3 regions of the Pseudomonas sp. IT-347P genome follow, and region 2 is predicted to be linked to each of the others. Evidence: riboswitches for the same ligand, from Rfam matches in the RefSeq annotation. Region 2 holds a riboswitch; each other region holds the start of a gene.

Region 1 (4,206 bases), on a different contig from region 2:
GTGGCGCAGGCGGTCAGCGAACCGCTGCCGTCGGGTTGGAATGAGGTCTCAGCAAAAGTCGTGGAGGTGTTGTTTCTTGGTGAGAGCCAGACCTGCAGCGTGATCACTTCCGGCGGTACTTCGATGACGGTGAAGGCTTTGTCCGCCGCCGGTATGCCGCTCAAGGCTGGCGATCCGGTGCAAGTGCGCTGGGCGACTGCTGATGCTTGCGTGTATACCGAATGGACAGAGAGCGACCTGAACAAAGCTGCGGGCGCTCACTGATAGCGTGTTGTCTGTCGGATTTACCCCCTCACCCCAGCCCTCTCCCCCAAGGGGGCGAGGGGGAAAGGGAGCAGATCGGGGGCTTTTCAGGACCTGAGATCGACTCAGGACTTTCAAGTCGATGTATAACGCCAAAACAACTCGGTCAGTCCCCTCTCCCTCTGGGAGAGGGCTAGGGTGAGGGAAACAGTCGACGCGGTATCAGACAATAGCGCGGTAGCCTTCAATCTCATCCGGCCACGCGGTGAGGACTTCAAACCCAGTCTCCGTCACCGCGACCATATGCTCCCACTGCGCCGACAACGAGCCATCCTTGGTCAGCACTGTCCAGCCATCCGGCATGTTCTTCACATGACGCTTGCCGGCGTTGAGCATCGGTTCAACGGTGAAGATCATCCCGGCCTTGAGCTTCATGCCCTGATCGGGAAAGCCGTAATGCAGGATCTGCGGCTCGTCGTGATAAACCTTGCCGATGCCGTGCCCGCAATACTCGCGCACCACACTGAAGCCTTCCTTCTCCGCCAGGCTCTGGATCGCATGGCCGATGTCGCCCAACGTGGCACCCGGTTTCACCACGCGAATACCCGCGCACATGGCGTCATAAGTGGTCTTGATCAGGTGCTGCGCTTCAGCCGTCGCCTCACCCACCACGTACATGCGGCTGGTGTCGCCGAACCAGCCGTCCTTGATCACGGCGATGTCGAGGTTGACGATGTCGCCATCCTGCAGCGGCGTCCCCGACGGAATCCCGTGGCACACCACGTCGTTGACCGAGGCGCAGACGGTTTTCGGAAAACCGTGATAACCCACGTTGGCCGGTATCGCTTTCTGCACATTGACGATGTAGTCGTTGCACAGCCGATCGAGTTCATCGGTGGTCACGCCGGCCTTGACGTGCGGCACCAGCATCGCTAGCACTTCAGCGGCGAGTTTGCCGGCCGCGCGCGATTGCGCGATCTCGGCCGGGGTGTTTAGCTTGATCGGGTTTCTCATGCGCTGACGGCTTCCTGAGTCAGTTGTTGCAGATCCAGCCCGCCGTTCTGTTCGGCGCGGATCAGCAAGCGGCAAATGGCGCTGTGGTCGAGGTTGGGGTGTAGCTCGGCGAGCATGCCGATACGCATCCAGTGCTCGGCCTGTGCGTTGATCGAGCGGCTGAGCGCATTGCTGGAGATGCGCAGATTCTCGTGCATGTCCTCTGAAATCTTTACGATGCCCATATATGGATCCGATACGATGTGTATATGGATCGTATACTAGCCAACCCCCAGTCGAAATTGCAAATACGATCGTGTCGGCGGGCAAATCGCAGGCAAAAAAAAGCTGCCAAAATTGGCAGCAAAACTTTAAGAACACGCGATGTAATTGGCCTCAGCATAGGCGCCGGATAATGACAGTGTCATGACAACCACACCCTCGCCAGGACAGATACGTCTCCCCTTCAGCGGCGTGATCGACTACCATGCCGCCGCCGGTTTCCAAACGGGATTAATAGGGAATCCGAGGTGCTTGCACAGCACTGATCGGAACTGCCCCCGCAACTGTAGGTGCTGAGCCTGCTCCAAGACTGCCACTGGGTGAACCCCGGGAAGGCCGGAGCCAGGCGATGACGCATCAGTCAGGAGACCTGCCGGCACAATGACGACTAACCGGCGGGGTGTCCGGGAAGGACATCGTGCCGTTCGCGTCTTTGTTTGCTGCCCGGCCTTGCGCGGTTGCCCTGACCGCGTTCGATGGTGTGTTTCCAGACCGTACTCTCCCGCTCCCCGTACGGTTCCCTTGGAGACTGCCCCATGCTGCTGCCCCGCGTTGCCACCCTTATCACCGGCCTGAGCCTTTGCGCCCTGGCGCAGGCGGCACCGACTGTCTATCCGCTGACGATCGAAAACTGCGGCAGCAGCCTGACCTTCCAGCACGCGCCGACGCGTACGGTGACCATCGGCCAGGCCGGCACGGAAATGCTTTACGCCATGGGCCTGGGCAACAAGGTCGTCGGCACTTCACTGTGGTTCAACAATGTGCTGGACCAATACAAGGCACAAAACGAGCAGATCGAGCGCCTGGCCGATAACGAACCGAGTTTCGAATCGGTGATTGGCAAGCGCCCGGAACTGGTCGCCGTGGAACTGGAATGGATGGTCGGCCCGCAAGGTGCGGTGGGCACTCGCGAGCAGTTTCACGAGCTGAAGATTCCAACCTACCTGCTGCCCTCCGATTGCGAAGCCAAGGACAACCTGGTCGGCGCCGACGGCACGCGGCTGGCACCGTTTCGCATCGACACGATTTACAAGAGCGTGAGCCAACTGGCGCAGATCTTCGACGTGCAGGAGCGTGGCCAGCAGCTCAACGATCAACTCAAGGCCAGCCTCGCCAGATCGATCGCCACTGCCCACGGCAAACAGCTCAAGGACGCTAGCGCGCTGGTGTGGTTCTCCAGCGCTCAGATGGACATCGAGCCGTTCGTGGCCGGGCACAAAGGCGTTCCCGATTTCATGCTCAGCACCCTCGGTGTGCGCAACGTGGTGGCGTCCGATGAAGAGTGGCCAACGGTCGGTTGGGAAACCATCGCCAAGGCCAATCCGACCTTTCTGGTCATCGCGCGTATGGATCGTCGACGCTTCCCTGCCGACGACTATGAAAAGAAACTCGCCTTCCTGCGCAGCGACCCGGTGACGCGCAACATGGACGCGGTGAAGCACAACCGCATCATCATTCTCGACGCCATGGCCCTGCAGGCCAGCCTGCGCATGTTCGACGGCATCGAACAATTGGCCACGGCCATCAACGGCTATGACCTGTCGCAATGAGTGCCAGCCTGATCCGTACGCTACTGGCCCTGGCGACCCTGTTGTTGGCTGTGATTGCCGGCGTGGCCATCGGTGAAACCTCGATTGAGCCGGGCGTGGTGGTGCAAGTGCTGGCCAACAAACTATGGGGCGCCGGACATGTGCTCGACCCTATCGATGAAGGCATTGTCTGGAACTACCGACTGACCCGCGCACTGGTCGCGGCGGCCTGCGGTGCCGGGTTGGCGACCTGCGGGGTGATTTTGCAGTCGCTGCTGCGTAATCCACTGGCCGATCCGTATCTGCTGGGGATTTCTGCCGGGGCTTCGACCGGGGCGGTAATGGTGGCGCTGCTGGGCGTTGGCGCCGGGATGATCTCATTGTCAGTCGGTGCCTTCGCCGGCGCGGTAACGGCGTTCGTGCTGGTGATTGTGCTGGCACGGGTCAGCGGCTCGGCCAGCGGCACCGGGCAGATCATTCTCGCGGGGATCGCCGGCTCGCAATTGTTCAATGCACTGACGGCGTTTCTGATCACCCGCTCGGCCAGCTCCGAACAGGCGCGCGGGATCATGTTCTGGCTGCTGGGTAATCTCGGCGGCGTGCGCTGGCCGTCGGTGTGGCTGGCGGTGCCGGTGGCCGTGTCGGGATTGGTTGTGTGCCTGTGGCATCGGCGGGCGCTGGATGCGTTTACCTTTGGTGCGGATTCGGCGGCGTCGCTCGGCATTCCGGTGCGACGTGTGCAGATTCTATTGATTGGCTGCGCGGCGCTGGTGACGGCGGTGATGGTGTCGATTGTCGGTTCGATCGGTTTTGTCGGTCTGGTCATTCCCCACGCCGCGCGTCTGTTGCTTGGAACCGGTCATGCGCGGTTACTGCCGGCCAGTGCGCTGGGCGGTGCGGTGTTTCTGATTGCTGCTGATGTGCTGTCGCGCACGCTGATCAAGGGTCAGGTGATTCCGGTCGGGGTGATTACCGCACTGGTCGGCGCACCGGTGTTTGCGTTGATTCTGGTTGGCCGCAGGTCCGCACGATGAGCCGTGTTTTGAGTTGTTCCGAACTGAGCTTCAAGGTGCGCGGCGCCGAGTTGCTCAACGGTGTCAGCCTCGACGTTCAGCGCGGCGAAACTTTGGGTATTGTCGGACCGAACGGCTCGGGCAAA
Region 2 (4,206 bases):
GGCCGACGCTTGGGGCCTGGTGGGCAGCTTCCAAAAGTCGGCGCAGCAATTGTGGTTCGACGCTGCCGCCGGTGAAGTGACGCATGTCGCGGCGTTCGGCAATGGCTCTATAAACCGCTTCGCGTTCGGCTTCGGAGAATGCGTTGTCAGTCATGGCCTCTTCGCGAGCAAGCTCGCTCCCACATTGGACGGGGTGCTTGCTCAAGAAACGCGATCCCCTGTGGGAGCGAGCTTGCTCGCGAAGGCGGCCTCACGGTCTGGCGCAAACAATGCGGCAATCGCAGTCGGATTCGACGGGAAATAGAAGTGCACATAAGAAGCCGTCATCCGCCCCTCGCGATAAACCGCCTCCGCCCCACGCCCACCGTTCGGACTCAGGCCACGGGCAATCGGCGTCAACTCAGTCGTCGTCAGGGAATGGTGATAAGTGTGGCCACGCAACGAACCTTCCGGCAGTTCGACCGCCTGCAACGCCAACGCAGCCAGACGCTTTTGCATTACTGCATCGCCCTTAAGCAGGCCGACCAGCTCAGCGCGGGTACCTTCAACATCTGTCAGCGAATCAAGCAAATAAAGCATGCCGCCACACTCGGCGAGCAACGGTTTCCCGGCCGCATGATGCGCACGGATCGCCTCAAGCATCGCAGTGTTCTGCGACAACGCAACGTGGTGCAATTCTGGATAACCGCCCGGCAAATACAGGCTGTCCGCCGCAGGCAATTGCGTGTCGCGGATCGGCGAGAAGAAACTCAACTCGGCGCCCATCGCGCGCAACAGATCGAGACTGGCGCCGTAAGTGAAAGCAAACGCTTCATCACGGGCGACAGCAATTCGCACGTTTTTCAGCAACGGTTCGACGGCGATCACATCAGGCGCGGCGAATTCCACGGCCGGTGGCAACGCTACCTCGCAACTGCTGGCCAATGCATCGGCGGCGGCATCGAGACGCATATCCAGATCATTCAGTTCGCTGGCCTGGACCAGGCCGAGATGGCGACTCGGCAGTTCGATACCGGTTTCGCGAGACAGCGCGCCGTACCAGCGCAAACCTTCGGTGAGACTGCCTTCGAGCAACTGCGCATGACGCAGGGTACCGACACGATTAGCCAGCACGCCAGCAAACGGCAGATCCGGCTGATACTTCGCCAAACCCAGCGCCAGCGCACCAAAGGTCTGCGCCATGGCTGTGCCGTCGATCACGCCGAGCACCGGCACACCGAAGTGCCGTGCCAGATCGGCGCTGGACGGCGTTCCGTCGAACAGGCCCATTACGCCCTCGATCAGAATCAGGTCCGCCTCGGCAGCGGCTTCCCACAACAGACGACGACTTTCCTGTTCGCCGACCATCCACATGTCCAGTTGATACACCGGCGCACCGCTGGCGCGCTCGAGAATCATCGGGTCGAGAAAGTCTGGGCCGCATTTGAAGACGCGCACCTTGCGCCCGTGGTTGCGATGCAAACGGGCCAGTGCGGCGGTAACGGTGGTCTTGCCCTGACCGGAGGCCGGCGCGGCGATAAGGACCGCTGGGCAGTGACGTGGTTGATTCAAAGTTCGACGCCTTTCTGCGCTTTGATACCGGCCTGGAAGGCGTGCTTGAGCATGCCCATTTCAGTGACCGTGTCGCCCATCTCGATCATTTCCGGCTTGGCCGCACGACCGGTGACGATCACGTGCTGCATCGGCGGACGCGCCTGCAAATCACTGAGTACCTGATCGAGATCAAGGTAGCCGTGCTTGAGGGCGATGTTCAATTCGTCGAGCACCACCAGACCGATCGACGGATCGCGCAGCAATTCGCGGGAGACCGCCCACGCGGCTTCGGCGGCAGCGATGTCACGCTGACGATCCTGGGTTTCCCAGGTGAAGCCCTCGCCCATCACATGAAAACGCACCTGCTCGGGGAAGCGCCGGAAGAACAGCTCTTCACCCGTGCTGTTGCGGCCCTTGATGAACTGCACCACACCGCACTGCATGCCGTGGCCCATGGCGCGGGCGAGCATGCCGAACGCCGAGCTGCTTTTGCCTTTGCCGTTGCCGGTCAGCACCAGCACCAGGCCGCACTCGTCGGGCGAGTTGGCGATGCGTTCGTCGATCACGGCTTTCTTGCGCTGCATACGCGCCAGATGGCGTTCGTCACGCTCGGGGGAATCAGTCATTGGGGAGCTCTCCGTTGAGGCTGGATAACGGCGGGCAGGCACAAGAATAGACGGCAAAAAGCCTGGCATCGCCCACCGTGATGCCGCTGGATGGATCAGGCCGGTCTCCGGGCTCATGAGCGGCGTTGGCCTGACTGCGCGCCTTCCCGCTTCTTTCGAGGCAGTGGCTCATGGCGCAGTTTTCACTCATTTACCGTTGCGGGGGCAGCGCCGGGATCGTCATTGTTCTTCAGTTGAAGACAACCCTCACCGGCTTCCCTGTTTCACTCTGTCGACGCAGGTCACAGAGCACCTGAAACAAGCCGCGAAGGTTAGAGGGTTGGGGATGGAGCGTCAATTAAAGAGGCAGCCATCGGGGCGAATAACTGCCGCCGATCAATTATCTGACGCCTGTCTTGTGCCATGCTGAGACAAGTGATATCAAAGAGCCATGCTTTTCCCGAAAAGCCCATCACAACAATAAGGATGATGACGATGCAAGGCATGATCATCAGCAACCCGCGCCTGGAATTCCTGCGCCCGGTGCTTGAACGCTGGTTTGACTGTATCGACCGCTACAACGCCGTGCGCGGCGACAGCGACACCCCTTACTGGCATGACGAGAAAGCCAATCTCGGCTTGCTCTCGGCGGCGGCCTGGATGGCGGAGCTGGTGACTTTGAACGAAACTGCCACGCGCAAGCAGAACGAAGGAGGCGAGCGCAACGCTCGCGCCGATCTGCTTCTGGCCGGTGCCGAAGACCGCGCCTTTATCCAGGTCACTCAGCGCTGGCCGAAGGTTACCCACCTGAATCTGACCCAAGCCCTGCTCGACATCACCAACGACGCCAAACGCATAAGCTATGCCAGCGATCTCAAGCTCGGCTGCCTGTTTGTCGCTCCACAGAAAGCCCAGCACAGCGCCAGCCCCGAAGAGTTGCAGGACATGGTCGACGATCTGCAAAAGGAACACACTTGCGCGGTCGCCTGGTATTTCCCCTACGCCTACCGCAAGTTACGCAGCGAAGCGGGCCACTATCACCCGGGCATCGCCGTGCTGTTCAAGGAAGCCCGCGGCTGAGCAGTTGAACCATCGGGCTTGCGCCCTCCTCTATGATTAGGAATGCATTCATAGGGAAGATCAGCAATGCGCAAGCCCCAGCTCGTTTTTGTCATCGCCTTCGCCGGAGGGCTCGCCGCCTGCGGTGAGACCTCCAGCCTGCAAGTCTCCGACGGTACCGGCCCGTCGCCGAAGCTGCCTGAACCGAACAAGACCCTGATCCCGACGGTGAACATCGCCCCGGCGATCGGCTGGCCCGAGGGCGGCAAACCGACAGCGGCGGCTGGCACCCAGGTGGCAGCGTTCGCCGAAGGCCTCGATCATCCGCGCTGGTTGTATGTGCTGCCCAACGGCGATGTGCTGGTGGCGGAAACCAATGCCCCGCCAAAACCGGATGACAGCAGCGGGATTCGCGGCTGGGTCATGAAGAAGGTCATGGGCAAGGCCGGCGCTGGCGTGCCAAGCCCAAACCGCATCACCTTGCTGCGTGACGCCGACCACGATGGCGTCGCTGAGACGCGCACAGTGTTCCTGCAAAACCTCAACTCACCTTTCGGCATGACCCTGGTCGGCAACGATCTGTACGTCGCTGATACCGATCGCTTGCTGCGCTTCAACTACGAACCCGGCGCGACCGAGATCAAGTCGCAGCCAATCAAGGTTGTCGATTTGCCCGGCGGCACGCTGAATCACCACTGGACCAAAAACGTCATCGCCAGCAAGGACGGCAGCAAGTTGTACGTCACGGTCGGGTCGAACAGCAACGTCGGCGAAAATGGTCTGGATAAGGAAGAAGGTCGCGCCGCGATCTGGGAAGTTGATCGGGCGACCGGCAACCACCGCATCTTCGCCTCGGGCATCCGCAACCCCAATGGCCTGGCCTGGGAACCCACCAGTGGCGCGCTGTGGACGGCAGTGAATGAGCGCGATGAAATCGGCAGTGACCTGGTGCCGGACTACATCACTTCCGTGAAGGACGGTGGGTTTTATGGCTGGCCGTTCAGTTACT
Region 3 (4,206 bases), on a different contig from region 2:
GCTTCATCGGCGCCCCACTGACGGTCGAAATGCTTGTCGAAACGCGTGCCCACGCCCTGGATCAGCAAACGCATTGGCTTGTTCGGAATGGCGGCGAAGCCTTTGACCCGGAGGATACCGTGCTGAACCACCAGTTGCGTCAGCGCGTCGAGCAGCAGGCTTTCGTCGGCTTGCGGCAGTTCGATGGAGATTGAATCGAAGGCGTCGTGATCGTGGTCATCGTGGTCGTCATCACCGTCGTGGTGGTGATCGTGATGACTGTGACGGCTGTCGATGTGTTCTTCGGAACCGGCGCCAAGGCCAATCAGCACGTCCAGCGGCAGACGGCCGTTGCTGGCTTCGATGATTTTCACCGCTGGCGGCAGCTCTTCGGCGACTTCGGCGCGGACACGAGCGAGGTCTTCCGCGCTGGTCTGGTCAGCCTTGTTGAGGATCACCAGGTCGGCGCTGGCCAGTTGGTCAGCGAACAATTCGTGCAGCGGCGATTCGTGATCGAGGTTCGGGTCGAGTTTGCGCTGGGCATCGACTTGGTCCGGGAACGCGGCAAAGGTGCCAGCGGCCACAGCCGGGCTGTCGACCACGGTGATCACCGCGTCAACCGTGCAGGCGCTGCGGATTTCCGGCCACTGGAAGGCTTGCACCAACGGTTTTGGCAGGGCCAGGCCCGAGGTTTCGATGAGGATGTGGTCGAGGTCGCCGCGACGGGCAACCAGTTCACGCATCACCGGGAAAAACTCTTCCTGAACGGTGCAGCACAGGCAGCCGTTGGCCAGTTCGTAAACGCGGCCGGTGGCTTCTTCTTCGGTGCAGCCGATGGTGCATTGCTTGAGGATTTCACCGTCAATGCCCAACTCGCCGAACTCGTTGACGATCACCGCAATGCGACGGCCCTGCGCGTTGTCGAGCATGTGCCGCAGCAGCGTAGTCTTGCCCGAGCCGAGGAAGCCGGTGACGATGGTGACGGGGAGTTTGGCCAGTGTTTTCATCGGTATGCCCTTTGGCAAGCGGCGGGCATACGGGACGAGAACCGGTAACGCGCGTGCGCGCCGGAAGCGTTCGCCACCGGATCACCCCGCCCGGTTGTAGTGAGAATCTGTGACGAGGCAGGTCTCCTGGCTGACGGTGTTCAGGCGCGGGGCCTGGCATTCGTTGCGCCTTCCCGCTGGCTCGTCAATTGAGCTGGCAGTGGCGTGGCAGCGAACATCACCGTTCACAGTTGCGGGGGCAGCCGCGGCATTGACCGCGTTCCCTTCTTAGCTTCGGCAGCGGCCGAAGAACCTCGAAGGCGCAAGGCTACGCATGGCTTGCTTATGGGTCAATGTTTGGATTGGGGGCATATCCGTTGCTGCGGTAACGGCTGCTTAGGGTTCCGCCCTTACGGCGGGTCACTTTTTCCAGACGCCGAAAAAGTAACCAAAAAGGCTTGCCCCGGCGTACGGCACTTCGCTGAGGCTCAGTGTTCCCTCGCTACGGTGTCCATCCGGGGGCATCGCCTACGGTTTGCTTCGCTGCACCTCCTCTCGATGTGTGCGGCTGCGCCGCACGGCGCTGCGCGCCTACCCCCCGGATGGACACCTACGCTCGGCCTGCCGAAGGGGCAAAAAATCAAAAGCCAAAGCAAGATCAAGAGCCAGATCAAAAGCCCCTCACCCTAGCCCTCTCCCGGAGGGAGAGGGGACTGACCGGGGTGTTTGGGAGAGCTACACCGACGTGAAATACCGAGTTGAACTCAGATTTTGAAACAGATCAAAAGCCCCCCTCACCCTAACCCTCTCCCAAAGGGAGAGGGAACTGATCGAGGTGTTTGGGAGAGGTACGCCGACGTGCGATACCGCGTTGAACACAGATCTTGAAAAGCCCACAAATCGGCCCCCTCTCCCTCGGGAGAGGGCTGGGGTGAGGGGCAGCAACAACGCAAATCAAAAGCCGAACACCCGCGCTCTTCCCCACTCAATAGGCCGAGTGTCAGCTCGCCTGCTTTTGATCTTGATCCACGGGCGACGTCGGAAGGCTGAGTGGAGGGATTGATCCGGGGGTGGGAGCGCAGCGACCGTTTGGCGCAGCCAAACACAGCGAGAGGAGGTGCAGCGAAGCAAACCGGAGACGCTGCGCCCGGATCGATCCCGCAGCGAAGGAACCCCGAGCCCCAGCGAGCGGGCCGGACGCAGGAGCAAGCGTTTTTTGCTTACTTTTTTTGGCGTTTGAAAAAAAGTGAGTCGCCGTAAGGGCGAAACCGTAATCAGCAACACCCGCAGCAACGGATAAGCCCCCCACAAATTGACTAAAATCCCCGACCCATGCTCTCCTACACACCTTGTTACGGGTGCCCTTCACAGGGTGAAACGGGAAACCGGTGAATCATGTGCTTTACTCAAGCCCATGTCAGTCCGGTGCTGCCCCCGCAACGGTAAGCGAGCGAAGCGTCAAAACCACTGTGCCAGCAAGGCATGGGAAGGTGACGCTTGCAGGTCGGCCTGACGCCAACCCCTCGTGAGCCCGGAGACCGGCCCGCAACACACAGCCCGCATTTGTGCGTCGCTGAACATAACAAACCCGCGGTGGGCGGGCGCTGTTCGAACCTCTGCGAGCCCGACCCGCAGGGGTTTTCATGCGCTCGATTGACCCGCTGACACTCCAGAGGGAAGCGCCATGTCGATCATCAGCAGCACCGGCAGCAACACAGACAAAATCGTCAGCACCACCACCCTGAGCCAACGCCTGACGGCTGCGATTTTCGCGTCGATCCTCGGCGCCAGCCTGGTTTACTTCGCCGGTTTCTCGCACATCGAAGCGGTACACAACGCCGCCCACGATACCCGCCACAGCGCCGCGTTCCCGTGCCACTGAGGCCTGCCGACATGATCAAGCGTATTGCGCAAACCGCGGGTTTCACCGGTCTGCTGGCCGCCCTGCTCCTCACCCTGCTGCAAAGCTTCTGGGTTTCGCCGCTGATTCTTCAGGCGGAAACCTTCGAGAAGTCCGAGCCGGTGGCGGTTCACGAACACGCCGCTGGCGCGGCTGTACACACCCACGATGCCGAAGCCTGGGAGCCGGAAGACGGCTGGCAGCGCGTGGTCTCGACCACGGGCGGCAATCTCGTCGTTGCGGTGGGTTTCGCCTTGATGCTCGCCGGTCTCTACACCCTGCGTGCGCCGACCAAAACCTCGCAAGGTTTGCTCTGGGGGCTGGCCGGTTACGCGACGTTCGTGCTTGCACCGACCTTGGGCCTGCCGCCTGAACTGCCCGGCACCGCTGCGGCCGACCTGGCTTCGCGGCAAACATGGTGGATCGGCACGGCCGCCTCTACCGCTGTCGGCCTGGCCCTCATCGTGTTCAGCCGCCACTGGCTGATGAAACTGCTGGGCGTGGCCATCCTCGCCGTGCCCCACGTGATCGGCGCACCGCAACCGGAAGTGCATTCGATGCTCGCCCCCGAGGCATTGGAAGCTCAGTTCAAAATCGCTTCGCAATTGACCAACGTAGCGTTCTGGCTAGCCCTGGGCCTGATCAGCGCTTGGTTGTTCCGCCGCAAAAGCGATGGCCAATACCACTCATGACGGACGATCGCGCAGCGCCGACTCTGGTCATAGGTCTGGGCTGCCAGCGTGGCTGCCCGGCCAGCACGCTGCGCGCGTTGCTCGATCAAGCGTTACAGGCACACCGCATTGAGCTTGAAGCGGTCAAGGCGTTGGCCAGCATCGATCTGAAGCGCGATGAACCGGGTCTGCAAGAACTTGCTGCACAACTGGCCCTGCCCTTGCTGTACTTCAGCAGTCAAGAATTGGCCAGTTATCAGCAACGACTCAGTCACCATTCACAAATTGCTTACGAACGCACGGGTTGCTATGGCGTCGCCGAAAGTGCGGCGTTGGCGCTTGCCGAACAGCTGATTCAGGCACCGGCAAAACTGCTGATTTCCCGGCAGAAATACGCTCAGGCCACGTTGGCATTGGCCGGCGCGGCATAAAATCCCGATAATCCCCGCCATTGATCATGAGCGTTGTTCATCTGCAACGCTGTCGTGTCCTCTTTTTACTCAGGATTCAACGATGACCGTTTACTTCATCGGCGCCGGCCCCGGCGATCCGGAACTGATCACCGTCAAAGGCCAGCGGCTGATCCGCAGCTGCCCGGTGATTATCTACGCAGGTTCGCTGGTGCCGGCGGCGGTGCTCGACGGCCACCAAGCCGAGACAGTGGTGAACA

The links. A riboswitch is a leader RNA that binds a small molecule or an ion and turns the genes downstream of it on or off. The one in region 2 is predicted to bind cobalamin.
Region 1: it holds a riboswitch for cobalamin, as region 2 does, so the genes downstream of both, ACM6IV_RS10370 (ABC transporter substrate-binding protein) here and cobO (cob(I)yrinic acid a,c-diamide adenosyltransferase) in region 2, are expected to answer to the same signal.
Region 3: it holds a riboswitch for cobalamin, as region 2 does, so the genes downstream of both, ACM6IV_RS09600 (CbtB domain-containing protein) here and cobO (cob(I)yrinic acid a,c-diamide adenosyltransferase) in region 2, are expected to answer to the same signal.

What each region holds. Positions count from the first base shown of each region.
Region 1 is NZ_CATKPQ010000022.1:372,085-376,290, forward strand. Features, by position in the region: gene ACM6IV_RS10355 (ABC transporter ATP-binding protein) at 1-264, shown strand, start outside; gene map (type I methionyl aminopeptidase) at 466-1,257, opposite strand; gene ACM6IV_RS10365 (ParD-like family protein) at 1,254-1,481, opposite strand; cobalamin riboswitch at 1,717-1,911, shown strand; gene ACM6IV_RS10370 (ABC transporter substrate-binding protein) at 2,055-3,068, shown strand; gene ACM6IV_RS10375 (FecCD family ABC transporter permease) at 3,077-4,081, shown strand; gene ACM6IV_RS10380 (ABC transporter ATP-binding protein) at 4,078-4,206, shown strand, end outside.
Region 2 is NZ_CATKPQ010000003.1:35,500-39,705, forward strand. Features, by position in the region: gene bluB (5,6-dimethylbenzimidazole synthase) at 1-154, opposite strand, end outside; gene ACM6IV_RS01780 (cobyrinate a,c-diamide synthase) at 202-1,551, opposite strand; gene cobO (cob(I)yrinic acid a,c-diamide adenosyltransferase) at 1,548-2,159, opposite strand; cobalamin riboswitch at 2,240-2,470, opposite strand; gene ACM6IV_RS01790 (hypothetical protein) at 2,634-3,218, shown strand; gene ACM6IV_RS01795 (PQQ-dependent sugar dehydrogenase) at 3,285-4,206, shown strand, end outside.
Region 3 is NZ_CATKPQ010000022.1:175,149-179,354, forward strand. Features, by position in the region: gene cobW (cobalamin biosynthesis protein CobW) at 1-986, opposite strand, end outside; cobalamin riboswitch at 1,085-1,297, opposite strand; cobalamin riboswitch at 2,305-2,527, shown strand; gene ACM6IV_RS09600 (CbtB domain-containing protein) at 2,650-2,847, shown strand; gene ACM6IV_RS09605 (CbtA family protein) at 2,859-3,557, shown strand; gene ACM6IV_RS09610 (cobalamin biosynthesis protein) at 3,554-3,967, shown strand; gene cobM (precorrin-4 C(11)-methyltransferase) at 4,050-4,206, shown strand, end outside.